DNA from 2 places in the Chryseobacterium turcicum genome. Region 1 is predicted to be linked to the other one. Evidence: riboswitches for the same ligand, from Rfam matches in the RefSeq annotation. Region 1 holds a riboswitch; the other holds the start of a gene.
What was found. A riboswitch is a leader RNA that binds a small molecule or an ion and turns the genes downstream of it on or off. The one in region 1 is predicted to bind S-adenosylmethionine.
Positions count from the first base shown of each region.

Region 2: it holds a riboswitch for S-adenosylmethionine, as region 1 does, so the genes downstream of both, LO744_RS19105 (SusC/RagA family TonB-linked outer membrane protein) here and LO744_RS20505 (alpha/beta fold hydrolase) in region 1, are expected to answer to the same signal.

Region 1 covers NZ_JAJNAY010000002.1:814,376-831,044, forward strand. Annotated here, with positions in the region: gene LO744_RS18460 (T9SS type A sorting domain-containing protein) at 1-1,379, opposite strand, end outside; gene cysS (cysteine--tRNA ligase) at 1,474-2,940, opposite strand; gene folE (GTP cyclohydrolase I FolE) at 3,072-3,740, opposite strand; gene LO744_RS18475 (hypothetical protein) at 3,840-4,991, shown strand; gene metF (methylenetetrahydrofolate reductase [NAD(P)H]) at 5,084-6,043, opposite strand; gene metH (methionine synthase) at 6,084-8,750, opposite strand; gene LO744_RS18490 (homocysteine S-methyltransferase family protein) at 8,842-9,852, opposite strand; gene LO744_RS18495 (O-succinylhomoserine sulfhydrylase) at 10,107-11,267, opposite strand; gene LO744_RS20500 (ACT domain-containing protein) at 11,393-12,934, opposite strand; gene LO744_RS20505 (alpha/beta fold hydrolase) at 12,989-13,927, opposite strand; SAM riboswitch class I at 13,989-14,100, opposite strand; gene LO744_RS18510 (MGH1-like glycoside hydrolase domain-containing protein) at 14,288-16,669, shown strand, end outside.
Region 2 covers NZ_JAJNAY010000002.1:936,314-952,982, reverse strand. Annotated here, with positions in the region: gene LO744_RS19145 (putative porin) at 1-1,153, shown strand, start outside; gene bshC (bacillithiol biosynthesis cysteine-adding enzyme BshC) at 1,166-2,752, shown strand; gene LO744_RS19135 (LysM peptidoglycan-binding domain-containing protein) at 2,790-4,514, shown strand; gene fabD (ACP S-malonyltransferase) at 4,572-5,447, shown strand; gene LO744_RS19125 (GYDIA family GHMP kinase) at 5,458-6,363, shown strand; gene pckA (phosphoenolpyruvate carboxykinase (ATP)) at 6,490-8,106, shown strand; gene LO744_RS19115 (hypothetical protein) at 8,159-8,632, opposite strand; gene LO744_RS19110 (type II 3-dehydroquinate dehydratase) at 8,800-9,207, opposite strand; SAM riboswitch class I at 9,449-9,545, shown strand; gene LO744_RS19105 (SusC/RagA family TonB-linked outer membrane protein) at 9,629-12,547, shown strand; gene LO744_RS19100 (RagB/SusD family nutrient uptake outer membrane protein) at 12,651-14,144, shown strand; gene LO744_RS19095 (Fur family transcriptional regulator) at 14,483-14,902, shown strand; gene LO744_RS19090 (heavy metal translocating P-type ATPase) at 14,947-16,669, shown strand, end outside.

The DNA.
Region 1 (16,669 bases):
TTTCTATAATGAAGAACGCCTTGATGCAATACAGAAACAGAATATACTCCTTTGCTAAGTCCTGAAACATTTATTCTATTATCTGCACTTTTTCCCTGCCAAATTAATCTTCCGGAAAAATCCCAAATAGAAAATGAATCTAATAAAATTTTTGATTTAATATGCAGATAATCCCCTGTAGGAATAGGGTAAATGGCAAAAATATCAGAATCATTTCCTGTTCCTGGTTGAGGATTGCCCGGATTTTGGGGAGTTCCTGGATTCTGAGGAGTTCCTGGATTTTGAGGATCAATTGGTCTTCCAGCTAATTTTACGATTCTCCAATAATCATCCCATCCACCTAAACCATCCCATCCAAAAGCAAAAGTGGCATCAATTCCTTTTGACTTTACATTTCCTCTACCTATATTATTAATAAGAACCCATGTAAGACCACCATCAATACTATATTTAGACCCCCTTAAGCTTCCTGGATTATAGCTCCCAGATACAGCAATTAAAATATCAGTATTGGGGATTTTTTCCAAAAAGGTTTGTCGACCAAATCCAGGATCTCCTATGTATTGTTCTGTTAAAAAGCCATCCGTCGTTTTATATAGTTTTCCAGTATTGTAATCTGTAAAATATGCCGTATTAGCATCAATAATTGCAAAATGCCCTAAACTTTTACTATCAACATCATAATGAGATGAAGTATAAGGTGTTTGTGTTACCGTCCATGTTGTGCCCTTATCATTAGTTTTAATCATCTCACCATCACTAGAGCCAAACCAAAAAGAATCACCCAAATCATCTTTTATATATCTAGGAATTTGATTAGGTTTTGAATTCGTAAGCAAAGCACCTCCTTTCGGAATCCATGTCACTCCACCATCTGTAGTTTTAAATATCTCGATTTTTTTAGCACCATTAGTATTCATATCTGGATAACAAACCACAATTCCGACATTTACATCCCAAAAATGTACATAAGTTAATCCTGTAGCAAAGTCTTTTATTGGAATCCAAGAATTACCTCCATCAGTTGTTCTGTATAGACGGCCTCTTCCTATATTATTCTGGAAGGTAGTTCCTAAAAAGGCAACATTTTCTGAAGCTGCAAAAAAATCTGTAACTCTAAAATTATAGTCATTGTATTGAAATACTGCGGGTATCGCATTCCAAGTAGCTCCCCCATTCGTACTTTTTGTGAAGGCTACTTTGCCATTAGTATTCCAATAATTAGCCCAAATAACCTGCTCGTTAACAATACTGTAATGAATAGAAACATTGTCGACACTTGAAGGATATACTGTATTCATTTTCTGCCAACTAAATTGAGAAAACAATACCAGATATGAAAAGAGCAAAAGAATAAAAGAAAATAGTTTTTTTATCATAGTTAATAGTTTTAGTTGATATTTCTCAAAGCTAATAAAAAATCCCTTTCAAATGATTAATTTGAAAGGGATCTAAATTTTAAGAATAAGAAGACTAAGAAATAGAGTATGTAGTTCCCTCTCTTCCGTCTTTTAGCTCAATTCCTTCAGCCAGAAGTTTATCTCTAATTTGGTCTGAAAGGTCAAAATTCTTAGATTTTCTTGCCTGATTTCTCAACTCAATTAAGACTTGCAAGGTCTGATCTAATTTTTCATTATTATTTTCTTCAATATTTTGTAGTCCTAAAACATCAAAAACGAAAGCATTTATTGTTGATTTTAAATCTTCTAAATCTTGAGTAGAAATTGTCTCTTTTTCATCTTTTAAAGCAAAAATAAATTTCACAGCTTCAAATAAATGAGCAATCAGAACCGGTGAATTAAAATCATCGGTTAATGCATCATACGCTTTCGTCTTCCAATCCTTCAGATTAAAGCCAGATTGTTTTTCATCATTTGGAGTGATTGAATTTAATATTTTTAACGCTTCCATCAATCGGCTGAAACCTTTTTCACTTGCCAACATGGCATCATTAGAAATATCTAAAACACTTCTATAATGTGCCTGTAAAAAGCAAAAACGAACAATCGCAGGATGAAAAGATTTTTCAAAAAAATCATTTTCACCAGAAACCAACTGCATTGGTAAAATATAATTTCCTGTTGACTTACTCATACGCTGAGAATTCATTGTCAACATATTGGCATGCATCCAGTAATTTACCGGAGAAGCTCCATTGCAAGCTTTTCCTTGGGCAATTTCACATTCGTGATGCGGGAATTTTAAATCCATTCCCCCTCCATGAATATCAAACGTTTCACCTAAGTATTTTGTACTCATTGCAGTACATTCTAGATGCCATCCCGGAAAACCTTCTCCCCAAGGAGAATTCCAACGCATGATGTGCGCAGGAGAGGCTTTTTTCCACAATGCAAAATCTTGAGGATTTTTCTTTTCACCTTGTCCGTCTAAATCTCTTGTGTTGGCAAAAAGTTCTTCGATATTACGTTTTGATAATTCTCCGTAATTCAAGCCTCTTGCATTATACTCCAATACATCAAAATAAACCGAACCATTACTTTCGTAGGCAAAACCTGTTTCAATTAATTTTTGAGTTAGTTCAATTTGCTCTACGATATGCCCCGTTGCTGTAGGCTCAATATTCGGTGGCAATAAATTGAACATATCTAAAACCTTGTGAAAATCGACAGTATATTTCTGTACAATTTCCATAGGTTCTAATTTTTCTAAACGGGTTTGTTTAACGAAACGGTCATTATTCACATCTCCGTCATCGGTAAGGTGACCTGCATCGGTGATATTTCTTACATATCTTACTTTATACCCAAGATGAGTTAAACTTCTATAGATAAAGTCGAAAGAGAGGAAAGTTCTCACATTTCCCAAATGCACATTGCTGTAAACAGTGGGTCCACAAACGTACATTCCTATATTTCCTTCTAAAATTGGTTTAAATATTTCTTTTTCGCCTGTAAGCGAGTTATATATTTTTAATTGCATTTATTTTTAATTAAAAGATTTAATGATTTTAAGATTCAAAAATTAGATAAAACAAATTGTGTCACAACAAATAATGGTTGTGATGAAAATCTTGTTTGAAACTTTTTTAAATTTTATCATTATTTTATATTTTAATAATCCAGTTTTGCATGACTTCCTACGTAATGAAGGAATTCTTGTCTTGTAATAGGATTGGTTCTGAAAATTCCGCTTAATTCTGCAGTAATCGTAGAACTTGCTGTATCTTTTATTCCTCTGCAATTTACACAAAGATGTTTTGCATCAATAATACAGGCTACATTTTGTGTTCCCAATGCATCTTTTAATGCATCCACAATCTGCATAGTCAATCTTTCTTGTACCTGCGGCCTTTTCGCATAATAATCAACAATTCTATTAATCTTTGAAAGGCCTATTACTTCACCGCTAGAAATATAAGCAACGTGCGCTCTTCCTATAATCGGTAAAAAATGATGTTCACAGAATGAATAGACTGTAATATCTTTTTCCACCAACATCTGGCGATATTTGTATTTATTTGAAAAGGTAGAAATTCCTGGCTTATTTTCGGGAAGCAAACCTCCAAAAATTTCATTAACATACATTTTCGCAACTCTTTTCGGAGAATCTTTTAAAGAATCATCAGTCATATCAAGACCCAATGTTTCCATAATTTCACCAAAAAGCTCGGTAATTTTTTCTATTTTTTCCTGTGGCGATTTCTCAAAAGCATCTTCACGGATTGGCGTATGCTCTTTCCCTGTAAAAATATCATCATCGTTATCGGTAAAATCAACCATTTTAAATAATTTTTCAACAAAAATACGGATAAAATCTTTTCGGCTATTTCAATTTATGCTTAAAAATATTACCTTTCGGTTTTATTCTGCTAAAAAGTTATGATTACTGTTGAAGAAGTACAAAATACCCATCAAAAAAAGGAATTTCTCGATTTCCCCGCAAGACTTTATCAACACGACAAAAACTATATAAGACCTTTAGACAAAGACATTAACGATGTTTTTAATCCTGAAAAAAATAAGTTTTACAAAAACGGAGAGTGCATAAGATTTTTATTTAAAAATAAATCTGAAACGGTAGGAAAAATAGCTGTCTTCATCAATACATCCTACGAACAAAATCAACCCACCGGTGGAATTGGATTTTTCGACTGTATCAACCATCAGGAAACTGCAAATTTTATTTTTAATCATTGCAAAAACTGGCTTCAGGAGAGAGGAATTGAGGCAATGGATGGCCCAATCAATTTTGGAGAACGCGATAAATTTTGGGGACTTCTTATGGAAGGTTTTATCGAACCTTTATATTGCATGAATTATAATTTTCCTTATTACAAAGAGCTTTTTGAGAATTATGGATTTAAAATATATTTTGAACAGCTTTGTTTTTCGAGACCCATTTTTGCAGAAGTTTCAAGAGTTTTCACGGTAATGCATGCAAAACACAGCAAAAATCCTGAGATTTCAGCAAGACCGATGAAAAAAAATAATCTTGAGAAATTTGCAAAAGATTTTACCTTAATTTATAATAAAGCTTGGGCTTCACACGGTGGAGGAAAATGTTTGGAAGAAGTAAAGACCTTGAAAATGTTTAAAAGTATGAAACCCATCATCAATGAACATATTTCTTGGTTTGTATATGAAAATGAAAAACCAGTTGCCATGTGGATGAATATTCCCGACCTTAATCAATGGTTTAAGTATCTGAACGGAAAATTTGGAATTATTGAAAAATTAAAATTCTTATGGGTTAAAAAGTTCAAAAAGAATGAAAAAATGGTGGGTCTAGTTTTTGGAGTTGTCCCTGAATGGCAAAAAAAAGGCCTTGAAGGATATATGATTTGGGAAGGTACACAACATCTAAGAAAACATACCGATTTTACAACCACTGAGCTACAATGGATTGGTGATTTCAATCCTAAAATGATAAAAATAGCAGAAAATCTTGACACTACCGTTACTAGAAAATTGGCAACATACCGCTATTTGTTTGATGAGAATAAGGTGTTTGAGAGACACCCTATTTTGTGAAAATTTTCGGTAATACGTTTTGTTTGATACTACCGAAAATCTTGATGATTAACTCATACAACACGTATTAAATGCTGTACTAATACATTTATTTAAAATAGCTCACCCGCTACTTTCTTAATATTATCACTTTTTCCCATTGAGTAAAAATGCAAAACTGGCACTTGAAAATCTAATAATTCTCTGCATTGATTGATTGCCCATTCAATACCTATTTGTTTTACGGCTTCGTTATTTTTTGCGCTCTCAACAGCATTAATCAAATCTTCAGGTAAATCTATTTTGAAAACCTGTGGTAATAATTTCAGATGTTTTTTCGTCGCAATAGGTTTAATTCCGGGAATAATTGGAACAGTAATCCCCATTTCTCTTGCTTTAGTAACAAACTCAATATATTTTTTATTATCAAAAAACATCTGCGTTACAATGTAATCTGCACCTGCATCTACTTTTTGTTTCAGCCACTTTAGGTCATAATTCATTGAAGGAGCTTCCATATGTTTCTCGGGATAACCGGCAACACCAATGCAAAACTTGTTGTGCTCATCACAAATTTGCTCATCATTATGAAGGTATTTTCCGCGTCCTAAATTATTGATTTGATTGACTAAATCCATTGCACTGGCATGACCACCCAACGTTGGCTCAAAATACTGATGCCCTTTCATTGCATCACCACGAAGAGCCATAATATTGTCGATTCCGAGATACATACAATCTACCAAAAGATACTCTGTTTCTTCTTTTGTAAAACCTCCGCAAAGCAGATGTGGAACCGTATCTACATTGTATTTATGTTGAATAGCTGCACAAATCCCCAAAGTTCCGGGGCGCATTCTGGTAATTCTTCGCTCCATTAAACCATTTCCTTTGTCGATATAAATATATTCTTCTCGGGAAGTCGTTACATCAATAAATGGCGGTTTAAATTCCATTAAAGGATCAATGTTTTTATATAAATCTTCAATCCCGATTCCCTTTTGAGGTGGAACAACTTCGAGGGAAAATAAAGTTTTCCCATTGGCATTTTTTATATGATCTATGATTTTCATTTAATAAATAATAGTAAGTTTTAATTTTTTAAAAGAACTTTTAAATTCCGTCTGCTAAATTTGGAGAAAGCCATTTTTTTGCTTCTCTCAAAGAAATACCCTTTCGTGTGGAGTATTCTTTCACCTGCTCTTCTGTAATTTTTCCTAAACCAAAATATTTGGCATGTGGGCTTCCGAAATAGTATCCAGAAACTGCTGCTGTTGGGAACATCGCTAAGCTTTCAGTCAGATAAACTCCAATATTTTCTTTCACTTTCAACAAATCCCAAATCGCATGTTTTTCCAGATGATCAGGACACGCAGGATAACCAGGAGCAGGACGAATTCCTTTGTATTTTTCGGCAATTAATTCTTCATTACTTAAACTTTCCTGATTGGCGTAACCCCAATATTCGGTACGAACCTTTTTATGTAAAAATTCGGCGTAAGCTTCCGCAAAACGGTCGGCGATTGCTTTTACCATGATAGCATTATAATCGTCATTATCTTTTTCGTACTGATTCGACAATTCATCAGTTCCAAAACCTGTCGTCACACAAAAAGCGCCCATATAATCGGTTTTTCCGGTACTTTGAGGAGCAATAAAATCACTTAATGCCAAATAATCTTTTCCTTTTGATTTTTGAACCTGTTGTCTTAGCGTTAAAAATTTAACTTGCTCCTTATTATTTTCATCATAAATTAAAATATCATCCGTTTCATTGGAGTTAGCTTTAAAAATTCCGAAAATAGCTTTTGCTATTAATAGCTTTTCATCAACAATTTTCTTTAAAATTTTCTGCCCGTCTGCAAATAATTCTTTGGCTTGTTCACCCACAACCTCATCTTCAAGAATGTTTGGATATTTCCCGTGCAAATCCCAGCTTCTGAAAAACGGAGACCAATCAATAAAAGGAATCAATTCTTCCAAGTCCTGATTTTCAAAAACCTGAACTCCTAATTGATTGGGGGTAAATATTTCTTCGTTGTCCCAATCGATTTTAAATTTATCGGCTCTAGCTTGTTCCAGAGAAACATACTCTTTATCAACCTGCCTGTTCAGAAACTTTTCTCTAAAATCTGAGTAATCAGTTTTTAAATCTTCCACATATTCTTTATTACGGTCGCCCAACAAAGAACTCACCACATTTACCGCTCTGGAAGCATCATTCACATGAACGACAGCATTTTTATATTTTAAATCAATTTTAACTGCAGTATGCGCTTTTGAAGTAGTTGCACCACCGATTAATAAAGGAAAATTAAGGTTCTGACGCTCCAATTCTGAGGCGATATATACCATTTCGTCTAAACTTGGGGTAATTAAACCACTTAAACCGATGACATCAACCTGATGTTCAATGGCTGCCTGAATAATTTTTTCTGCAGGAACCATTACGCCCAAATCGACAATTTCATAATTGTTACAGCCCAAAACTACACTCACTATATTTTTACCTATATCGTGAACATCCCCTTTTACGGTTGCCATTAAAATTTTTCCGTTGGCTTTTTGTTTTTCGTCTTTTTCAGCTTCAATAAAAGGTTGCAGATATGCCACTGCTTTTTTCATGACACGGGCAGATTTTACGACCTGCGGAAGGAACATTTTTCCGCTCCCAAAAAGATCTCCTACAACGCCCATTCCAGTCATCAAATTGATTTCAATAACGTGAAGTGGTCTTTCAGCCTGCTGTCGTGCTTCTTCTACATCTTCTTCAATAAAACGGTCGATTCCTTTCACCAAAGAATGCGTAATTCTCTCCTGCAATGAATGAGTACGCCATTCTAATTCTTCAACTTTTTCTTTTTTTACCGACTTATTTCGTTCAGAATAATCTAAAAGACGCTCTGTAGCGTCATCTCTTTTATCAAGAATTACATCTTCAACGAGTTGTAAAAGTTCTTTATTAATTTCATCATAAACCTCAAGCATTGCCGGATTTACAATTCCGATATTCATTCCGGCCTGAATGGCGTGATAAAGAAAAACTGAGTGCATCGCTTCTCGTACTGTATCATTTCCTCGGAAAGAGAACGAAACATTCGAAACACCACCACTTACTGAAGCATAAGGAAGATTTTGGCGAACCCAACGTGTAGCTTCGATGAAATCGATTGCGTTTCTGCGATGTTCTTCCATCCCGGTTGCCACAGGAAATATATTTAAATCGAAAATAATATCTTCAGCAGGAAATTTAACCTCATCAACCAAAATATCATACGATCTTTTGGTGATTTCGAGCCTTCTTTCGTAATTATCAGCTTGCCCTACTTCATCAAAAGCCATCACAATAACGGCAGCTCCGTATCGTTTGATTGTTTTTGCGTGTTTTACAAACTCTTCTTTACCTTCTTTTAAACTGATAGAATTTACTACACATTTTCCCTGAACAACCTGCAGACCCGCTTCCAAAATTTCCCACTTGGAAGAATCTACCATGATTGGAATTTTGGAAATATCCGGTTCAGAACCGATAAGATTCAGGAATTTAATCATGGAAGCCTTTCCATCAATCAAACCGTCGTCAAAATTAACGTCCAGAATCTGAGCGCCACCATCAACCTGATCTCTGGCAATATCTAAAGCTTCAGAGAATTTTTCTTCTTTGATTAACCTTAAAAACTTTTTTGATCCGGCAACATTCGTTCTTTCACCAACGTTGATGAAATTACTTTCGGGAGTTATAATTAAAGGCTCTAAGCCCGATAATCTTAAATATTTCATAGTTTAATTTATCAATGTATCAATGTAACAGTTTACCAATTAGACTCTTTATTTTATTAAGAACAAAACTGATTGTTACATTGATAAATTATTAGATTGCTACATTAACTCTTCTTGGTTCATATTTATCAACCAAATCAGCGATTGCTTTGATATGTTCTGGCGTTGTACCACAACATCCACCGATAATATTGATTAATCCTTTTTCTACATATTCTCTGATTTGCTCTGCCATAAATTCGGGAGATTCATCATATTGCCCGAAAGCATTGGGTAAACCGGCATTAGGATATGCCGAAATATGGAATTCAGAATTATGAGCTAAAGTCTCTAAATAAGGCGTTAATTGGTTTGCACCCAAAGCGCAATTGAAACCTACGCTCAATAAATTAAGATGTGAAACGGAAATCAAAAATGCTTCAGCGGTTTGTCCGCTTAACGTTCTTCCTGATGCATCAGTTATGGTTCCTGAAACCATAATTGGAATTTCAATTCCTCTTTCTTCCTGAATTTCGTCAATGGCAAAAAGTGCTGCTTTTGCGTTTAATGTATCAAAAATAGTTTCTACCAAAAGAATATCTGAACCTCCGTCTAATAAAGCTTCGGATTGTTGTTTGTAAGCAAGCCTTAATTCTTCAAAAGTGATTGCACGAAAACCAGGGTCATTCACATCCGGACTTAAACTTGCCGTTCTGTTTGTTGGACCAATAGAACCCGCTACAAATCTTGGTTTATTCGGATTTTGAGCAGTGAACTCATCACAAACTTTTCTGGCAATTTTTGCAGATTCGTAATTCAGTTCGTAGACCAAATCTTCCATATGGTAATCTGCCATCGCAATTGTAGTTCCCGAAAATGTATTGGTTTCCAAAATATCGGCTCCAGATTCGAGGTATTTTCTATGAACTTCTTGAATAGCATCTGGCTGCGTTAAAGAAAGTAAATCGTTATTTCCTTTTACAGGATGTTCCCAGTCTTTGAAACGTTCGCCGCGATAGTCTTCTTCTTCAAATTTATATCGTTGAAGCATTGTTCCCATAGCTCCGTCGAGAATTAAAATTCTTTCGGATAATGCTTTGTATAATTGTTCTGAATTTTTCATTTTTTTCATTTTAATAGGATTGCATCCTATTCTGATTTAAATCGTCCTTTCAGGACTTTTTATTTATTTCAAACTTTTTATAAGCCTTGTCAAGGCTGGTTTTGCGCTGAATCTTTGCAGCCCGGCTTGAGCAGGAGTCCTTCGACAAGCTCAGGATAAATTCAGGCGGATAAGCTGCCCAAATTAATTTAAGTTTTGGCTAAAGCCTTTCTTTATACATCTTCTAGAATGGGCTAAAGCCCATCCCTACTGAATTAATCTAATGCCTGTTTTAAATCTGCAATGATATCATCCACATTTTCTAAACCTACCGAACAACGAACCAAACCTGCTGTAATCCCGACCTCATTTCTTTCTTCATCAGAAAGTTTGGAATGCGTTGTGGAAGCAGGATGTGTAACGATTGTTCTGGTATCTCCCAAGTTTGCAGAAAGCGAACACATTTTTATTTTATCTAAAAATTTTCGTCCGCCTTCAATACCACCTTTGATTTCGAAAGCCACGATATTTCCGCCCAGTTTCATCTGCTTTTTTGCGACTTCATAGCTTGGATGAGATGGCAAAAAAGGATATTTCGTTAATTCTACATTCGGATGGTTTTCTAAGAATTGAGCAACTTTTAATGCATTTTCACAATGTTTTTCTACTCGGATTGCCAAAGTCTCTAAACTTTTAGACAAAACCCAAGCATTAAAGGGAGACATTGCAGGACCTGTATTTCTTGCGAAAAGATAAATTTCACGGATTAAATCTTCTCTTCCAACTGCTACTCCACCTAAAACACGACCTTGACCGTCAATTAATTTTGTAGCGGAATGCACCACGATGTCGGCTCCATATTTTATCGGTTGTTGTAAATATGGCGTTGCGAAACAGTTATCCACAATGAAAATAAGATTATATTTCTTTGCAATCTGTCCGAAAAATTCTAAATCTAATACTTCAATCGCCGGATTGGTTGGCGTTTCCAAGTACAAGATTTTTGTATTGGGTTGAATGTATTGTTCTACATTTAGGGCATCTTCTGCTTTAAAATACGTTGTTTCAATATTCCATTTTGGGAAATATTTTGTAAACAATGTATGAGTAGAACCGAAAACCGACTGACAACTTACGATATGATCGCCTGAATTTAACAACGCTGCAAATGTTGAATAAATCGCCGCCATTCCTGTAGCGAAGGCATAACCAGCTTCTGCGCCTTCCATTTTTGCAATTTTATCTGTAAATTCTGTAACATTGGGATTTGAAAATCGGCTATACAGATTTTTAGATTTTTCATCAGCAAAACTTGCTCTCATATCTTCGGCATCTTCAAAAACAAAGCTTGAGGTAAGGTATAACGGCGTAGAATGCTCATCAAACTGAGTTCTTTCGGTTTGGGTTCTTATAGCAAGGGTTTCGAAATTTTCCATATTTTTTGAAAATGTAACAATGTATCAGTCTAGCAATGTAATAATGAGATGCTTCGACAAGCTCAGCATGACAATTGTAATAAATATTGGTAAACTGCTACATTATTAAATTGTTATATTAATTATTATTTTGTTTCACTAAGTCTTAAAATATCTCCGAAAACTCCTCTGGCTGTAACTTTTGCTCCGGCACCGGCTCCCATGATGACGATTGGGTTTTCGCCATAACTTTCGGTGTAGATTTCAAAAATAGAATCTGAACCTTTCAGTTGTCCTAAAGCGGAACTTGCAGGGACAGAAATTAGTTTTACATCGAGATTGCCTTTTTCTTTTTGTAAATCTCCGTGCAAGTCTCCTACATATCTTAAAACGTGACCAGGCTCTTGGTTTTTCTTAATCTTATCGTATTCTTCATCCAACTCTTCCAATCTCGAAAGAAATTCTTGTTTTGATACGGAAAGTAAAGCTTCAGGAACTAGATTTTGGATGTTGATATCATTAAATTCATTAATTAAATCTAATTCTCTCGCCAAGATTAATAATTTTCTTGCTACATCATTTCCTGATAAATCTTCCCTTGGGTCTGGTTCTGTAAAACCTTTTTCTAAAGCTTCGTTAACGATGGTTGAAAACTTATCATCTCTCAAAGAGAAGTTATTAAAAACATAACTTAATGTTCCTGAAAAAACACCTTTTATTCTCGTAATATTTTCACCGGAAAGGTGTAAAAGTTTTATGGTATCTATTAATGGCAAACCTGCGCCAACATTGGTTTCATAAAGATAACGCTTGTTATTTTTGTTCAACGTATATCTTAGTTTACGATATTCTTCAATGGGAAGTGTATTGAAAATTTTATTGGAAGAAACCAAATCAAAACCGTTTTCTGCCAATGCATGATAGTTTTTCACAAAATCTTTACTCGCTGTATTATCAACAACAATAAGATTTTCGAGCTGATTTTCTTTAGAGAAATTAATTAACTCTCCTACTTCAGAAGTTTTTTCAGAAGCAAAAACCTCATCGCTCCATTGATTATCAAAACCTTTTTTGTTAAAAGCTATTTTTCTTGAATTGGCTACCGCAACAACTTTAAGATGTATATTTTTTCTGCGCTTAATTTCTTCCGAAGAATGTAAAACCTGCTCTATTAAAGTCTTTCCTACATTTCCGTGACCAATAATTGCCAAGTGAACTGTTTTTGGTTTTTTGAAAATTTCAGACTCAATGATATTTTTAGTTTTCTCATCCTGAGAAGAAGTCACAACAATATTAATACGTTTTTCACTTGAGTTTTGGTTTAATAACAACGGAAAAACGTTATTTCTTGCCAATTCTGAAAGTATTTTATTTAAATCTTCTGCCACAAAACCGATGACAGAAACATTATTGATGCTGTAAATCTGAGTAACTTTTCCTGATTTTCTTTCTGTTGCAAATTCTTCAATCAGACAGTTTACTGCTTTTTCAGAATCATCTTCATGTACAAGAATTGACAATCCGTTTTCTACTGCCTGCTGAGAAATTATTCCTACACTGATACGGGCAAATGTAAGGGCTTTGAAAACTCTTCCATCGATTCCTATTTCACCCAAAAAATCTTGTCCTTCAAATTTGACAATTGACCTGTTTTTTAAAAACTTTATTTCGTTTGCATTACTTTTCATCTGTAACCTTTTTTATTTCTTCGTAAGACGGAATTACCTTAAACTCCTTTTATCTTACAAAATATTATTTATGATATTATTTAATTGACTGTATTCCATTAAGAAGGCATCATGCCCGTGAACTGATTTGATCTCGTGATAGAAAACATCATCTTTATTCTCCCTTAGCTTTTCAAAGCATTGTCTGATTTCAGAGGCAGGAAAAAACAAATCTGTATCTACAGAGATCATGTGCATTCGTGCCTGAATTTTCTCCAATCTATTTTCGTTTGCATTAATATTCATCAGTAAATGATTCATCAGTTTGTAAGATTTTAAACTAAATCTTTCGGCAAGAGATTCTCCATGATAATTCAGCCAATCTTCAGATTCTAGCTGTTGCTTTTCCGCATTGTATTTATTTTGAAATCTATTGTTTAAAGATTGAGGTGTTCTGTAGCACAACATAGCATGAATTCTGGCTTTTTGTAGCGGCTTATCATTTCCATTCAATAAAAATTTTTGAACGAGACATTGAGCATGTAACCAATCATGAGTTTTAGAATCACAAGCAATTGGAATAAAAATTTCGGCTAAATCTGGCTTTTTCGAAAGCATTTCCCAGCCGATTCCACCACCCAAAGAGCCTCCAATCAGAGCGTATATGTTTTTAATGTTTAAAATTTCAAGACCTTTCAGAAATACATTTGCAATATCTGAAGGTGTAAAATCTGAATATTCGTCAATAAAAAAATCATCATAACCGTTTCCGGGAATATTGAAACAGAGTATCGTATATTTATTTGTATCAATCACCTGATTTTCATCAATCAGTTGTTTCCACCATCCTTTTTCTCCGGTAACATTTGAGTTTCCAGTTAAGGCATGATTTACCAAGATAATGGGTGCAGAAAACAACTCTTTCCCAAAAAGCTGATAGCTTAACGGGATATGGTATTCTCTCTGAGAATCGGTTTTGTACAAAAAGTTAATATGTTGCAGTTCTGTTTTCAAATTATATATTATTAAAAATAAATTTGAAAATGCCATGAGAATGGCTGAAAAGAACTTCAGTAAGTTATCTGTCCAAAATAAATTATTTGGTAGAACGTAGCACCTTCTCTGCTTGCACAAAGGGTTGCTAAGGTTTCATAGGGTCTATATCCCTCAACCTTTCTTGATAACATTTTCAATATGTAAATGAACGAATGGTGCAAAGGTAAAACTTTTTCTTTTAAAAATTAAAAAAAATTAACAAATAAGATAAAACTTAATCCTAGTAAGGTTTTGAGAAGATTGTTAAGAATTATTCAGATTTAAAAAATTGGAAATAGTGAGCAAAAAAAATTAACTTAGCCATGAAAATGGCTGAAAATGAACATCGAAAAGCAAAGATTACAAGATAAAGATTGGAAAAACTGGGGCCCATATGTAAGCAACAGACAATGGGGAAATGTACGTGAAGACTACAGCCCCAATGGAGATGCTTGGCATTTTGCCAACCATGATATTGCAGAAAGCCACACCTATCGTTGGGGAGAAGAAGGCATCGCGGGAATCTCGGACCCAAAACAATTATTCTGTTTTGCGCTTTCATTTTGGAATAAAAAAGATAAAAGAATAAAAGAACGCTTTTTCGGATTGAGTAATCCTCAGGGAAATCACGGCGAAGACATTAAAGAAATTTTCTACTATCTTGATAATACACCTACTCACAGCTATATGAAGATGGTGTATAAATATCCTATCAACGAATTTCCTTATGACGATATCGTCGCAGAAAACGGTCGACGCACAAAAAACCAACCCGAGTATGAACTTTTCGATACCGGAATTTTTGATAAAGATGAATACTTTGACATTTTCATAGAATACTGTAAATCTGATGCCCATGATATTTTAATACGTGTTACCGTTTGTAACAGAAGCAATCAAGCTGCACCGATTGTTATTTTACCAACAGCATGGTTTAGAAACAATTGGAAATGGGGTTATAATGAGTACAAAGGCCAAGTAGCAGGTGGAAAAGAAGGCTGTATCGATGTTCTTCACGACAGTATTCCCATCAAAAAGTTTTATTCGAAAAATAAGAATGCAGAACAGGTTTTCTGTGAGAATGAGACGAACAATCCTAAACTTCATGGCGCTCCGTTTGTAGAAAACGCTTATTACAAAGATGGAATCAACGACTATGTTATTCATCAACAAAATACCGTAAATCCAGAAAAAAAAGGAACAAAAGCCGCGTTTATTATTGATGAAATTATCGAAGCCGGGCAGTCTGAAGTTTTTGAATTTAGATTGTCTCCTTACGATATGGATGATGCTTTTTATCAGTTTGATGACATCTTTAATGCAAGAATAAATGAAGCCAATGAATTTTACGACGAAATTCAACAAGATATATTTAATGACGATGAAAAGAATGTACAGCGACAGGCTTTTGCAGGTCTTCTTTGGAACAAACAATTCTATCATTACAATGTCGGAAAATGGCTGAAAGGTGACCCAAATTATGAAGCTCCGAGAGATTTTAATCATTATGTAAGAAATACGGAGTGGGAACATCTTCACAATAAAGATATCATCTCAATGCCCGATAAATGGGAATACCCTTGGTACGCGACCTGGGATTTGGCGTTTCACTGTGTTCCGTTTGCTATAATTGATGCCGATTTTGCTAAAAACCAATTGCTTTTGTTGACCAAAGAATGGTATATGCATCCCAATGGGCAAATGCCGGCTTATGAATGGAACTTAAGCGATGTCAATCCGCCTGTGCATGCTTGGTCATGCTTCAGAGTTTTTAAAATTGATGAAAAAACAAACGGAAAACCCGACCTTTTATTCCTTGAAAAAGTTTTTCAAAAGCTATTATTAAATTTCACTTGGTGGGTAAATCGAAAAGATAAAAACGGTAAAAATATTTTTGGCGGCGGGTTTTTAGGTTTAGATAATATCGGTGCTTTTGACCGAAATATGGAACTGAAAGATGGTGAACATCTTGAGCAAGCCGACGGAACAAGTTGGATGGCGATGTATGCACTCAACATGATGCGAATTTCTATGGAACTCGCTCAATATTATCAGGTTTATGAAGATATGGCCATTAAGTTTTTTGAGCACTACCTTTATATTGCTGAAGCCATGGAAAATATGGGAGAAGGCAAAGAGGGTCTCTGGAATGAGGAAGACGGCTTCTTTTACGACGTTTTACAGTTGGCAAACGGAGAAAGCGTTTCTCTAAGATTGAGAAGTATTGTAGGTTTAATTCCTTTATTTGCCGTTGAAATTATCGACCATCATTTGCTTAATAAAATGCCTAATTTCCGTGAAAGAATGGAATGGGTTTTAAAAAATAAGCCTGAACTGACGTCTTTAGTATCTCATTGGGATGAAGAAGGAAGTGGCAGAAAACATTTGATGAGTATTCTCCGCAAACAGAGACTTACAAAGGTTTTGACGAGAATGTTGGATGAAAAAGAATTTCTAAGTTCTTATGGAATTCGTGCGATGTCTAAAGTGTATGAAGAAAATCCTTTTGTTTTTACGGTTCACGGCAACAAAAATGTAGTTTATTATACGCCTGCAGAGAGCGACAGCAGAATGTTTGGAGGAAACAGTAATTGGCGCGGACCGATTTGGTTTCCTATCAATTTTCTGATTGTAGAAAGTTTACAGCGTTTCCATTTTTATTATGGAAATAGTCTAAAAGTGGAACTCCCTACAGGAAGTGGCGAAAAGAAAAATCTAGAT
Region 2 (16,669 bases), 120 kb from region 1:
TCATCAGTTTACTCCTTTTAATGCAGAAAAATTTCCTTTTAGAATTCGACATACTATTTTTAATCAAGGGAATAAATATTATTATAATCAAGGTGCTTTAGAGCCATATTGGTATACTTCAGCGGCGGAACTCGTAAATGGTTTTCCTCTTGCAACGAAAAAGTATTCAAATAATTTAAGCAATACTTTCAGTTTGGTCTTCGATAACGAACGTTTTAAATTGGATGCAGGATTAAGATATCAAATGCTAAAATTTGGGGTTGACCAAATTACATTGCCGAATCTTGAAATTCCTTCTGAACTTAAAGAGAATAGATTGGGAGCAGTTGGAAATCTACAGGTTAAACTATTTGATAAATTCCAGGTTAATTCATTCTTAGAAATTTCAAAAGGAAATCAGTTTGGAAATTATTTGAAGACGACAAATAATATCAAGTTTGAGCCTATTAAAGATTATTTTGTGAATGCAAAAGTGAATTTCCAAAATTCATATCCGTCATTCAATTATCTTGCGAATGCGTCGGTGTATAATAATTTCAATTATTTCCTTACCAATGCAAAAAATCAGTCGGTAACTGAAATTGGAGGAAATGTTAATCTAAAATGGTTTAAAACAGAATTGTTTGCCAACTATTTTAGAATAGATAATTATACTTATTTTGATGTTGCGGCAATGCCAAAACAAAGCGACAACTCTGTCAATATTTCTCAAATCGGTGGTGATGCAACATTCAGTTACGGCAAGTTTCATTTAAATACAAGATTACAGTTTCAAAATGTTTTAACGAATAAAGAATTGTTGCCATTGCCTTCTTTTATAGGAAGAGCCAACTTTTTCTTTCAGTCTAAAGCATTCAAGAATGCAGCAGAAGTTCAGGCTGGTTTAAAAGTATATTATTTCTCAAAATTTGCGAGTCGAGAATATTTCCCGATTCTTAACGAATATATTTTACCGAGCGCAGATTCTTTCTCTATCGGAGGACAGCCTATTGCAGATGTTTATGTCAATATGAAAGTTAAAAGAATGTTTTTCTTTATCGAAGGTCAGCAAATAGGAACGCTCGTTTCTCATAACAAATCTTATGCATTTCCACATTATCCGGTTTATGATTTTAGATTAAACATCGGGATTTTATGGTATATGTTCAACTAAAATTTAAGCAGGTTGAAAACAATAAACAAAATAGCATTCAGCGAAATTGAAAGTATTCCACAATTGGTAAAAGATTTCCTGAATCATGATATTGAAGGGTTTGAAGCACATACTTTTTCACTAGAAAATTTCGCTCAGCAAATTCATTCAAAACAAGACTCGTTCACTTCAGATAAAAGAGAAATTCTTTCTGAAGCCATAAAATCGCAGCTTTCTGATTTTAAACTTTCTTCGAATCAGATTGAGAATTTAGAAAATCTTAAGCATAAAAATACATTTACCATTACAACCGGGCATCAGTTGAACCTGTTTTCCGGACCTGTTTTCTTTATCTATAAAATTCTGCAGACGATAAAGACTTGTACTTATTTAAAGCAGAATTTCCCTGATTTCAATTTTGTTCCAATCTATTGGATGGCTTCTGAAGACCATGATTTTGCAGAAATCAATCATTTTAAAACTGAGAATAATTATTACGAAATCAATGAACATTCTGGTGGTGCTGTAGGAAGGATTTTTATAAATGATATTTTTTTTATTTCTGAATTTGAAAAAGAATTTAAAGATTCTATTTTCGGAACTGAGCTTATTTTAATGCTTAAAGAAGCGTATAAAAATGGAAATACTTTAACGAAAGCCATTCAGACTTTGGTTCACAGATTGTTTTCAGATTTTGGATTATTGATTCTAGATGGCGATTCAAAAGAACTTAAAAACCAAATTAAAGATGTTTTTAAAGATGAGCTTGAGAATTTCAGCTTACATAAAAACTCAATAGAGAAAGTAGATTTTCTGACAGATAAATACGGCAAAGTTCAGGTTAATCCTCGGGAAATTAATTTATTCTATCTTTCCGAAACTCGTGATAGGATAGATTTTGATGGTAATAACTATATCGTTGTAGATAAAAATATTCAGTTTACAAAAGAAGAAATTCTTAGTGAACTTGAAAACTCTCCTGAAAAATTTAGCCCTAATGCATTGATGCGACCTGTTTATCAGGAAACTGTTTTGCCAAATCTTGCTTATATTGGTGGAAATGCAGAAATCATGTACTGGCTCGAATTGAAAGACTATTTTACGGAACTCAATTTACCTTTTCCAATCTTGATTCCGAGGAACTCGATGTTATTTTTAAAAGAAAAGACAATTGGGAAAATTGAAAAACTTAATTTAAAGTTGGATGATTTTTTTCAGAATTTCACAAAAATTACGAATGACAAAATTTTAGATAATAATGAAATTCTTCATTTACTTAGTGAAAAAGAAAATCTCTTGACGAAGCAGTTTTTAGAATTGAAAAACGCAGCCGAAAGTACAGACCAGTCTTTTGGAAATCTTGTAAAAGCTGAAGAAACCAGACAATTGAAATCTTTCGAAAGAATGAAAAAAAGGCTTCTTCGTGCTGAAAAGATAAAACAAAATGAGCTTTTAGAACGTTTGGAGAATCTATTTTTAGATGTTCATCCGTCAAAAACCTGGCAAGAAAGAATATATAATTTCTCTGTATTTTTTGCAGATTTCGGATTTTCTTGGATAGAATTTTGCATGGAGGAGATGGTGGTAGAAGATTCAAAATTAATAATTGTTGCCATTTAATTTTAAAGAAGTATTTTTGTAAATTATAATATCGAAAATGATTAAGAGGTTTTTTGTACTATCTGGTTTATGTATGTTTCTAAGTTTATCTGCTCAGAAAACACACACGGTTATAAAAGGGGATACTCCCTACAATATTTCTAAGAAATACGGAATTTCACTGGATGAGCTTTATAAGCTGAATCCTGCAGTGAAAGACGGGAAGTTTTCCATCGGCGATGTTGTGAATGTGAAAACAGGAACTGCTGTTTCTACTAAAACCCCTGCTGTAAATACTTCTTCACAAACTGGAAAAATAATCCTTCAACCTAAACAAACGGTTTACGGTATTACTAAACAATACAGAATCTCTGAGACTGATTTAAGAAAATTGAATCCTGATTTGGATTCTCATTTGAAAATCGGAGACGAAATCACTTTACCTCTAGATAGTATTAAAAAATACGGTGGAAATCAGACAATAGCCGCTACCGTAATAAAACCTGCTGAGCGTGTTACTGAATCTACTTCGGTAAATAATAACAAAACTAAAATAGATTCCGGAAACGACAGGTCTTCTGGCGGAAGTGCACATTCTAATCAGGATGAATATGCTACATATACAGTTGAACAAGGCGATACAGTTTTTTCAATTGTAAATAAATTCGGAGTTACAATTGATGAATTGATTGCATTAAATCCTGAATTATCAAAAGGTTTAAAAGCCGGAATGATTTTGAAAATCAGAAAACTTGATGCTGCTTATATCAAAAAGAATGGTGATGCATTAAGCGTTGTTTTGATGCTTCCTTTCGGGTACAGTACCAATGAAACTCAGTATCGTGCAATGGCTACCGATTTTCTTACCGGTGCAAAATTAGCAATCGAAAGAAATGCTTCAAACGGACAGAAATTAGATATTAAAATTGTTGATTCAGGTAATGAAGCCTCATTTAAGAGTTCTTTATCGCAAATCAATCCTAATAATACCGATTTAATTATCGGGCCTTTCTTCAAGTCAAATGTTATTGACCTTTTAGATTTTACTAAAACTCAAAAAATTCCTGTAGTGGCTCCATTTGCCAACTCGCCGGAATTATATAACTATAGCAATCTGATTATTGTTGAAACCAACAATCAAACGTATGCCGATAAAATTGCTGAAGAAGTAAAATCGGTATATTCTAATCAGAAAATTTATATTGTTGCAGACGCTAAAAAAGAGAATGCCAATTATCTGAAGTCTAGTCTTGAGAAAAATATTAAAAATGCTCAGATTACTGTTGTAAATACTGCTGCAGAAATTCAGTTGGATCAAAACATGATGACAGGGCAATCTGCTCCGGTTATTGCAATTTTGGCGAGTGATAATGATGCTTTAGGAGAAGCTTTTTCAAATAAAGTAATTGCTTTGTCGAAAGAAGTGCAGGGTATAAAAGCATTCAGTATGTATGCCGTGCCCAGTTTCGATAAAAAAGTGGATGAATTGAGTCAGGCAAGTTTGGTTTATCTAATGGACAGAAAAATCAATACTGACGGAAGTTTTGAAAAAGAAATCTTAGCTGCATACAAATCAAAATACTGCAAAACTCCGGGTAAATATGCCGTGATTGGTTTTGATGTAGTCAACGATATGCTGACAAGAGAAAATAAAAAAGGAGAAATCTTTAAACAAATCAATAAAGTGCAAACTCAGTTGGCTACTAAATTTGAATTTGTAAAATCTAAATCAAACGGAGCGTATGTAAATACTGGTTTCCGTGTGATCAGACTGGTTCCTTAAAACTCTTTAAGGACTCTATTATTAAACTATAATTGATATTAAACTTTAAATAAATAAATGAAAGCACTTATATTTCCAGGTCAGGGATCACAGTTTGTAGGTATGGGACAAGAATTATACGACTCCCGTAAAGACATTAAAGACCTGATGGAATCTGCTAACGAAATTTTAGGTTTTGATATTCTTTCCCTTATGTTTAGGGGAACAGATGAGGATCTTAAGAAAACAGAAGTTACACAACCTTCAATATTCATACATTCTGTTGCAGCTTTAAAAGCGGTAAATGGTCTTGGTGCAGAAATGGTTGCAGGTCACTCTTTGGGAGAGTTTTCGGCGTTGGTTGCCAACGGAGTTTTATCTTTTGACGACGGGTTGAAACTTGTTTCTGAAAGAGCAAAAGCAATGCAGGCTGCTTGTGATGCAAACCCAAGTTCTATGGCTGCTATTTTAGGGTTAGATGATGCTAAAGTAGAAGAAATCTGCGCATCAATCAGCGGAGTAGTAGTTCCTGCAAATTACAACTGTCCTGGGCAATTGGTAATTTCGGGTGAAACGGTTGCGGTAGAAGAAGCTTGTATTAAATTAAAAGAAGCGGGGGCAAAAAGAGCACTATTACTACCGGTAAACGGAGCTTTCCATTCACCATTAATGCAACCTGCGCAAGAAAGATTGGCTGCTGCTATTGAAAATACGAAATTCAGAAAAGCAACAATTCCTGTGTATCAAAATATTACGACTACAGCTATTACAGATCCAGATCAGATTAAAGCTAATCTTATCGCTCAATTAACGGGACCTGTAAAGTGGACGCAGTCTGTACAGAATATGATTAAAGATGGTGCCACAAATTTTGTAGAAGTTGGCCCTGGGAAAACTCTTCAGGGATTAATCAAGAAAATTAATAGTACAGTAGCTTCTGCTTCTGCTATCTAATTAAAATAAAATGGGCGAAATATATTCACCGGGAAAGCTTATGCTTACTTCAGAATATTTCGCTGTAGACGGAGCTCTTGTCCTAGCGGTACCCACAAAGCTAGGGCAGGAGTTTTTTTTTGAAGAAAAGCAAGACGGGAAGCCTATTATTTTCTGGGAAGCCTATCATCAAAACGAATTATGGTTAAAAGCGGTCATCGATTATAAAACGTGGCAGATTTTAGAAACCAATATTAATCAAAGTGCAGAGTTTATTCTTAAAACTCTTAAAAACGTTCAGAGCCTTTCTGAAACTAAATTTAAAAGCACAGATACCTATCATTTAAAAACAAACCTTCAGTTTCCTTCAGATTATGGTTTAGGAAGCAGCTCTACTTTAATGAACAATCTTGCCGAATGGTCAGAAGTAGATCCTTTTTATCTGAATACAATCAGTTTGGGTGGAAGTGGATACGATATTGCGGTGGCCAATGCAAAATCTGCAGTGTTGTTTCAGAATAAACCAGAAATCTCTTTTGAGAAGATAAATTTTAGTCCGAAATTTAAAAATGAACTCATTTTTATTCACCTCAATCAAAAGCAAGATAGCCGCGAAGCTATTCAACTTTACAGGTCAAAAATAAAGTCTCAAATTATGGTAGATGAATTTTCAAATCTCACAAGAAATATTTTGTTATGTGATGAATTGGAAAATTTTTCAGAACTAATGATGATACATGAACAAAAAATTTCTGATTTTATTGAAATTCCGACAGTTAAGTCTAAGTTTTTCTCAGATTGCCCAAGTTTTGTCAAAAGTTTAGGTGCTTGGGGCGGGGATTTTGTAATGAGCTCAAAATTTGTAGGCTTTAAGGACTATTTTTGGGGAAAAGGTTTTACCACAATTTTCGAATGGGATGATTTAATAGACTGTTAATCAGTAGTTTATAGCTGTTATTTTTTATTTGTCATTTTCGCTTATATGTTTATATTTATCCACGTTTAACAATTTGTTAATATTCATCAAGTTAAACAAACAAAAGAAAAAGAAAATATAAGTAAAATGAAAAACGCTAAAATCGTCCAAGATTTACAAAAATTAGGGATTAAAGGAGATTACGAATTAATTTATAATCCTTCATACGAAGAGTTATATCAAGCGGAAATTTCACCTGAAAATCAAGGTTTTGAAAAAGCTGAACTTACAGAATCTGGTGCAGTATCTGTAAAAACCGGTATTTTCACGGGCCGTTCGCCTAAAGACAGGTATATTGTTCAGGATGATGTTACAAAAGATACTATTTTCTGGGACGGTAAAGTAAATTTACCTACAACACCTGAAGTTTTCGAATCATGTAAAGATTTGGTACTAACTCAGCTTTCTGACGCAAAAAAGATTTATGTAGTAGATACTTTTTGTGGTACGAACACAGACACAAGACTTAAAGTAAGATTTATCGTTGAAGTTGCTTGGCAGGCGCATTTCGTTACGAATATGTTCATCCGTCCTTCTCATTTTGAATTAGAAACTTTCGGAGAGCCAGATTTCACAGTAATTAACGGATCAAAAACAACAAACCCTAACTGGGAAGCGCAGGAATTAAATTCTGAAAACTTTGTAATGTTTAACCTTACTGAGAAACTTCAGATTATTGGAGGTACTTGGTACGGAGGTGAAATGAAAAAAGGAATGTTTGCGATGATGAATTATTACCTTCCACTAAAAGGAATGGCATCAATGCATTGTTCTGCAAACGTAGGAGAAGAAGGAGATGTAGCGTTATTCTTCGGACTTTCGGGAACAGGAAAAACGACTTTATCTGCAGATCCTAAAAGATATTTAATTGGTGATGACGAGCACGGTTGGGATAACAACGGAGTTTTCAATTACGAAGGCGGTTGTTATGCTAAAGTAATTGACTTGTCAGCAGAAAAAGAACCGGATATTTTCAGAGCGATAAAAAGAGATGCACTTCTTGAAAACGTTGTGGTACACGACGGTGTTGCTGATTATACTGACGGATCTATCACTGAAAACACGAGAGTTTCATATCCTATTTACCATATTAACAAAATCGTTTTACCATCTAAGGCAGGTCATGCAAGCAAGATTGTTTATCTTTCTGCTGATGCTTTTGGGGTATTGCCTCCAGTTTCTATTTTAGATGAAAACCAAGCTCAATATCACTTCCTTTGTGGGTATACTTCAAAATTAGCAGGTACTGAAAGAGGAATTACTGAGCCACAACCATCATTTTCTCCAGCATTTGGTGAAGCATTCTTAACATTACATCCTACAATGTATTCTAAAACATTAATTGGGAAAATGAAAGAACACGGTGCTAAAGCTTATTTGGTAAACACTGGATGGAACGGTACCGGAAAAAGAATTTCATTAAAAGATACAAGAGCGATTATTGATGCTATCATCGATGGATCAATTGAGAAAGCTGATAAAATGACTATCCCTGTAATGAATTTAGAAATTCCAACTTCATTGCCAAATGTTTCTGAAGGAATTTTAGATCCTAGAGATACATACAGTGATGTTGCAGAATGGGAAGAAAAAGCAAAAGATCTTGCTGCAAAATATATCAAAAACTTTGAGCAGTATTGCAATACTGACGAAGGTAAAAAGCTGATTGCTTCTGGTCCTCAATTGCAGGAACAGACCATTTAGAAATAGTGAAGAAAGCCTCATCAATTTGATGAGGCTTTTTTATTGGGTGAAATTAATCTCGCCAACCATAACTTTTCCAAGTTTTACTTTCACTATTATAAATTTCTCTAACAAAAAAACCTCTTTTATATTCAATATTAAAATTGTTCGAATATGTAAATTTATTATATTTTATTCCATAAGTTGTTGGCATTTCCTTAGGGTGAATTTTACTATTGTTTTTGAGAGTAAAGATGATTTGTTCTGACCTGAATCTCTGAACCTTATCAACGATAAACATAGAAATTATTTGAGTAAACAAAAAAAGAGGTAGCAAAATAATGATTTTTGTTGATGTAAGTTTAAACACTCTCTTTTTATATTTAATAGAATTAAAAATAAAAAGTATTAAAGAATATGCTAATATACCTATGAAAGGAATTAGTAAGAAGAACATTTGCACTACAACAAAGTAGTCAATGTAGGGTGTGATAATTCCAAGAATAAGCACTACAATAAAAATATACTTGAAGATGTTTTTTTTCAATCTGATGTTTTGTAATTATTGTTGAAGTTTTGGCAATCAACCGTGTCAAGGTTCTAAACCTTGACACGGTTTTCCAAAACATTGATTTGAAAACCTTGACAAAGTTTTAAAAAGCAATCGAATTTAATTTAATAGTAAGAGTATCATTTGTGGCAAACAAAAGCAAATTACTTCAAACTCAATATCGCTAATCGATATCCTTCCATTCCAAAACCAGACAAAACGGCATCCGTATTTGCCGCAGTCACAGATTTCTGACGGAATTCTTCTCTTTTGTAAATATTGCTGATGTGAACTTCAATTTTTGGCTTTTGAATATTCTTTAAACAGTCTGCAATTGCATAAGAGTAATGAGTAAAAGCTCCCGGATTAATAACGACTGCATCAAAATCATCTACCTGAAGTCTGTTAATCAGCTCACCTTCAATATTTGATTGGTAATAATTCAATTCGTGAGAAGTAAATTCAGATTTTAGTTTTTCTAAATAATCTTCCATTGAAACACTTCCGTAAATTTCGGGTTCTCTTGTGCCTAATAGATTAAGATTAGGGCCATTTACAATTAAAACTTTCATACTATAAATTTAAAAACTTTTTTAATAAGTCTGAATATTTTCTATTTTAATTCCTTTTTAAGGATTACATTATTTTTAATGATATTTCTCATGTTTGGTGATTTCATAATTTTTTCAACTATCTATTTTAGTGGTTTTTAAGATTTAATTACGTTAAATTTTATTAAATTTTAAATTGAAAACTTAAAGTCTACTTGTTTTGTGGACTAATTGTTTTTAGATTTGCAAACGTATTTCGATCGGCTTATAAAGAAAGATGGAGGGAACTGACCCTGTGAAATCTTAACAACCTGCTTTTGGCAAGGTGTTACATTCAGCCTTTAAAGGAAAAATAAGCAATTGGTTCATCGTGTTTATCGATGCTCTTTGTTGTCTTTTCTATAAAGGGTTATTTTTTTAAAATTGATAAATGAAATGAATTATGATTAACAAAAATTTAATTAACTCTAAAGCTTGGATTCCATCTGTTGCTGTATTCTTCTTAGGAATAGTCAACATTAATGGGCAGAAAACAAAAAAAGATACACTGCGCGAACAGGATATAGACGAAGTCGTAGTGGTGGCTTACGGAAAAGCAAAAAAAACAAGCTATACAGGTTCTATAGCAACTATTTCTAGTGAGAAGATAAATAACAGACCGGTTACCAATATTACCAAAGCTTTGGAAGGGCAGGTTCCGGGGCTTCAGGCGGTAAGTGCTTCGGGACAGCCGGGTTCTACAGCTTCTATCCGTATTCGTGGGATAGGCTCGATAAGTGCTTCTAGTAATCCTTTGTTTGTGGTAGACGGAATTCCTTTTGATGGAAACATCAATTCGATAAGCCCCAATGATATTGAATCGATTAGTGTTTTGAAAGATGCTACAGCGAGCTCACTTTATGGTTCAAGAGGAGCCAATGGAGTAATTATTATTACAACAAAATCCGGAAAAAAGGGTGAGGCTAAAGTAAATTTCAATATCAGTCAGGGTTTTTCTACCAGAGCGGTTAAGGATTACGAGCAGGTAAATACAGACCAGTATTTTCAGTTGTACTGGGAAGCTTTGAGAAATGGTTACAAATCGAGTCAGGTCACTTCGCAGCAAGCGGCACAAATGGCGAGTGATGCTTTGGTTTCAGGGAGTAATGGTTTAGGGATTAATCCATATGGATCAAATTATGCAAAACCAGTTGGAACAGATGGAAAACTAGTTTCTGGAGCTACTGCTTTATGGAACGACGACTGGAGAGATATTCTTCAGAGAGTTGCTGCAAGAAGTCAGGTAGATTTAGATTTTAGCGGAGGAAACGAAAAAAGCAATTATTACTTCTCACTAGGATATCTTGATGATAAAGGAATTGCTATTGGATCGGGTTTTACAAAATACAGTACAAGACTTAAAATAAATTCTGAAGTCAAAAAATGGTTAAATGTTGGGGCTAATTTAAGTTATACCAACAGTCTTCAGGAAGCGCCACCTTCATCAGATTCCAGAACAGATAATATCATTAATGCGGCAAGAGTAATCCCTTCTTTTTATCCTTATTATGAACGAAATGCAGATGGAAGTCACCGATTAGATGCTAATGGAAATTATATTTATGATTTCGGAAAATACCGCCCTACAAGTGCTTTGCAGAATCAAAATGCAGCAGCGACGTTACCTTTAGATAAAAATGAAAATAGGGAAGATAATTTTTCCGGAAAAGGATTTTTAGACTTTACTTTCTTGCCGGAATTGAAGTTTAAATCTAGTTTTTCTGTTGATTTGGTTAATTACAACGGTCATTTTTATTCAAATCCTTTAATCGGGCAGGGAAGTGAAATTGGTGGTTCGGTAACAAAAACAAATTCCAGAACGTTGTCTTATACGACCAGTAATATTCTGACTTATGATAAAAAATTTAATCAGCATCACTTTAATATTTTAGCGGGGCAGGAATTTTATCATTACGAGTTTCAAACGATATCAGGAAGCAGAAGTCAGTTTTCACTTCCGTATTATTATGAGCCAGATGCAGCAGCTTTGTTGAGTGGATTTAGCGGAAATAGCGACAAATTAGGACTTTTAAGTTATTTAGGAAAAGCAGAGTATGATTTTAAAAATAAATACTTCGTTTCCGGATCGGTAAGAGCAGATGCTTCTTCAAGATTTTCACCCGAAAACAGATGGGGAACTTTCTGGTCAGTGGGTGGATCATGGAAGGCATCGAACGAAAGTTTTATTAAAGATTTAAACATTTTCAATCAGTTAACGCTTCGTGCAAGTTATGGTGGTCAAGGAAATGATAAATTGAGCACATATTATGCTTACCAGAGTTTGTATGTTTTTTTAAACAATTTAGGTGAGCCAGGGACGGTTGCAAATAGATTGCCAACGCGCAATTTGAAATGGGAAACCAATCTGAATTTAAATGTAGGATTAGAATTTGCCATTCTGAAAAACAGAATTAAAGGAAATGTAGAATATTTCCAACGTCAAAGTAAAGATCTTTTGTTTGATATGCCTTTGGCGCCGTCCGTTGGATTTATTGGATATCAAGCAAATATAGGCGAATTAAAAAACAAAGGTTTTGAATTTTCTCTATTGACAACTCCTGTTAAAACAGATGATTTCGAATGGAATGTTGATGTGAATCTGAGTACTTTAAAAAATGAAATCACGAAACTTCCGAAAGGTTCTATTGTGAGCGGAACAAAACTTCTACAGGTGGGTGGTTCTATTTATGATTTCTTTATTCCTGAATGGATGGGAGTTGACCCTAGCAACGGAAATCCACTTTGGAAAACAATTATAACAGATGCAAACGGAAATACAATAGAAGGAATGACTTCTGAGTATGCAAAAGCTACAAAAACTTTACAGGGTTCTTCTTTGCCTAAAGTAATGGGCGGTCTTACAACAAGTATCAGATACAAAGATTTTGATTTTTCAGGATTATTAACTTTCAGTTTGGGCGGAAAGATTCTCGATAACGATTATACGATGTTAATGCATAACGGTAGCGCGGCAGGAAGAGCTTGGAGCTCTGAAATGTTAAACCGATGGACTCCTGAAAATACCAGTACAGATGTTCCTGCTTTAAGTACAACAACCAATAACTGGACTTCCTCTTCGTCAAGATTTTTATATTCAGGAACGTATGCAAGAATTAAAAATGTAAGCTTAGGATACACGCTTCCGTCTGATTATTTTGAAAGAATTGGATTGAAAAGATTAAGAATCTATGTTCAGGCAGAAAATCTTTTCACATTCTACAAGCATAAAGGAATGGATCCAGAGCAGACGTTAGACGGAACAACTTACTACAGATATCCGGCAATGAGAACAGTAACGTTTGGTTTGCAGGCTACGCTTTAACATATTTAAAATTTAAAAAATGAAATCGCTATGATTTGGAAACAGAAACATACATGAAGATGAGACGATTCCATATGACCTTTAAAAAAAATAAAATCTACATATGAAAAAATTAATATACATATCTTTTGCTTTAATTGCTTCGATTTCTCTGGCAAGTTGTGAGAACGATTTAGAAACAGCTCCTACCAATCAGGCAGACGAAGCTGAAATTTTCAAAACTGCTGAAAGTGCAGAAACAGTAATCAACGGAACTTGGGCAAAATTTAATGACGATGGAACAACCTATGCTAATATAGGGTATTCAACGGTTTTAAGAACCAGTGATGCAATGGGAAGTGATGTTGCGGTTTTAACCAATAAATATGGTTTTCCATCTGCCTATGCATTCACCGATTTGGTGAATAATACCGGCGGAAGATCGCTTTATATCTGGACTTCTCTATATTCTGTTATCAATAACATGAATAATGTAATTGCCAGAATTGATGCCGCAGAAGGTACTCAGGAAAAGAAAAATCAGGTGAAAGGTCAGGCAAAAGCATTACGTGCTTTTTGTTATTGGAATCTTGCGAGTTTTTATCAGTTCAGTTATATAAAAGATAAAAATGCATTAACGGCTCCAATTTATACAGAGCCAGCCACCACCAATTCTGTAGGAAAGAAAAAAGCAAGTCTTGAAGAAATCTATACCTTAATTAAAAGTGATTTAACCGATGCCAACCAATTACTTCAAAATTACACAAGAAACAATAAAGATAAAATAGACCGTTCTGTAGTTAACGGACTTTTGGCAAGAGTTTATCTGAATACAGGAGAATGGACAAAAGCGATTGCTTCTGCACAAATTGCCAAGACAGGATTTCCTCTGATGAATGCCGAGAAATATAAAGAAGGCTTCAATGATATTACCAACGGCGAATGGATTTGGGGGCATGCACAAACTCAGGAGCAGTCTGGTGAAAGCTATGCATTTCACTTTTTAGATGTTTCATCTTCGGGAAGTTATTATTACAGTTTTATGGCTGATCCTTATTTTAAAGATTTGTTTGATACCAATGATATTCGATATTCTTTATTTTCTTGGGATGGCTTGCCTGGAAGAGAAGGGCTTCTGAGATATGCTAAATTTAAATTTAAAGCTAATTTAATTGCCGATATCGTTTTCATGAGAGCTGCTGAAATGTATTTAATTGAAGCTGAAGCTGAAGCAAGAAACGGAAATGTTACGAATGCCATCGCAGTTTTAAATCAATTAAAAACAATCAGAAATGCGAATGTTTATACTGGTTCTCTAGCACAAAATGATGTCATTAAAGAAGTTTTGATTGAAAGAAGAAAAGAACTCTTTGGAGAAGGGTTTTCTTTGGCAGATATTATCAGAACCCAAGGAAAGGTAGAAAGAAAAGCCTATGTAAACACAAGCGGACAACCGATTCAGGTACAGGTTACCACTCCAAGTGGTACGGTGAAAACGGTGAATGGAAGAGGTCATTCTATATTTGCTTTTCCTGATCAGTCGGCTTTTACACCCAACAGCAGATATTATTTGTTTTCAATTCCGCAGAAAGAAATTGAGAACAATCCAAATTTATAGTTTTGATTTTATTTTTAAGAGTCTTTGTAGAAATGCAAAGGCTCTTTTTTTAAATTTAAAATATTGAAAATTAATTGCTTGTATTTCCTTGCTAAAACGAAGTGCCTTTGTTTATCTTAAAATGATAAAGCTTTTTGGTATTTTTCTTTGTTTATCATTGCGATTAAAAAATGATCACAATGCCCAACAAATATTTTTCACATAATTTTCTGTATTTTTAATTTAAACAAAGGGGTTAACACTTATTTATGAAATACAAAATTTAAATGCACAACAGGTTAAAATATATTCTAAAAGGCTAACTTTGAAAGACTCTCACCAATGAAAGCTCAATTATTATGAAGCAGGAAATCGAAAATAAACTCATCGACAAAAATACCAAACCTACAAGTATGAGGATTTTGGTGTATGATTTTTTAAGTACCCAAGAGACCGCTTTGTCTTTATCTGAAATCGAAAATTATTTTGAAAATGCGGATCGCACAACAATTTACAGAACTTTAAAAACTTTTGAAGAAAAAGGTATCGTTCACAGCATTCAGGAAAATACAACGACAAAATATAAACTTTGCCATGACGATTGTGACGAAAAAACACATAAAGATTGGCATCTCCATTTCTATTGTAAAATCTGTAAGCAAACGACCTGCAAAGAAGATATTTCTTTTCCCGAAAGCATGAAAACCAATTTCAGGATTGATGAAATACGGCTTTTTGCCAAAGGTATTTGCGAAAACTGTCTCCAAAGTTTGCAATAGCATTGCATTTACATAGGCACTACATTTGTTTAAAATCATTTATTATGGAAGAATGTTGCAGTACAAAACCTAAAAAAGAACATAGCCACGAAGGTCACGACCATGATCATTCTCACGAAGTTCAAGATAAATCAACGCTTCAGCTTTTTTTACCCGCAATCATATCATTTGTGTTGCTTTTGATAGGAATTACGTTTGATAATTTCGTTGAAAATACATGGTTTAATGGCTGGATTCGCCTCGTTTGGTATTTGATAGCGTACATTCCTGTGGGAATTCCTGTTTTAAAAGAAGCCTTTGAAAGCATTACAAATGGGGATGTTTTTTCTGAGTTTTTCCTGATGGGAATTGCTACGATTGGAGCTTTTGCTATAGGAGAATATCCTGAAGGGGTTGCCGTAATGTTATTTTATTCTGTAGGCGAAGTTTTTCAGGGAATGGCAGTAACCAAAGCTAAATCTAATATTAAATCTCTTCTCGATCAGCGTCCTGATGAGGTAACTATTTTAGAAAATGGAATTCCCAAAGTAGTAAAGGCTGAAAAAGTAAATATCAACGATATCATTCAGTTGAAATCTGGGGAAAAATTGGGTTTAGATGGAGAGTTGCTTTCAGAAAAAGCTTCTTTTAATACTTCTGCGCTCACTGGTGAAAGTAAACCTGATACTAAGTCTAAAGGTGAAACGGTTTTGGCAGGAATGATTAATTTAAATACCGTAAGTCAGGTAAAAGTGACCACTGCTTATCAGGATAGTAAACTCAGCAAAATTCTGGAGATGGTTCAGAATGCCACCTCACAAAAGGCTCCGACTGAGTTGTTCATCAGAAAATTTGCTAAAATTTATACACCGATTGTAGTGTTTCTTGCGATAGGAATTACCTTGTTGCCTTACTTTTTCGTTGACGATTATCAGTTTAAAGCTTGGCTGTACAAAGCTTTGGTCTTTCTGGTAATCTCATGTCCATGTGCTTTGGTAATTTCTATTCCATTGGGATATTTTGGAGGAATTGGAGCTGGAAGCAGAAATGGAATTCTGTTTAAAGGAAGCAACTTTTTAGATGTTCTTGCCAATATTCAAAATGTAGTGATGGATAAAACTGGAACGATGACGGAAGGTGTTTTTAAAGTTCAGGAAGTAAATTTTGGGAATGAATTTAATAAAGAAGAAATTTTAAAACAGGTCAATGTGCTCGAAAGTCAGAGTACACATCCTGTTGCTACTGCGATTCATCAGTTTGTGGGTGAAATAGACCATTCTATTCAATTAGAAAACGTAGAAGAGATTGCCGGACACGGTTTAAAAGCAACGATTAATGAAAAAGAATTGCTGGTTGGAAACTTTAAGTTGATGGATAAATTCAACATCAGTTACGACTTACAAACTGAAAACATTGTTTATACTTTGATTGCCGTAGCGTACGACAAAAAATTTGTAGGATATCTTACCATTGCAGATTCTATTAAAGAAGATGCGAACTTAACGATAGATAAATTACGAGGATTAAATGTGAAAACTACGATGCTAAGTGGCGATAAAACTTCGGTGGTACAATTTGTTGCGAATGAATTAGGAATTCAAAATGCTTTCGGAGACTTGCTTCCCGAAGATAAAGTGAATAAAGTAAAAGAATTGAAAGCAAAAAATCAAACGGTTGCTTTTGTAGGCGACGGAGTAAACGACGCGCCGGTTGTTGCTTTGAGCGATGTGGGAATTGCAATGGGCGGTTTGGGAAGTGATGCCACAATTGAAACTGCCGATGTAGTAA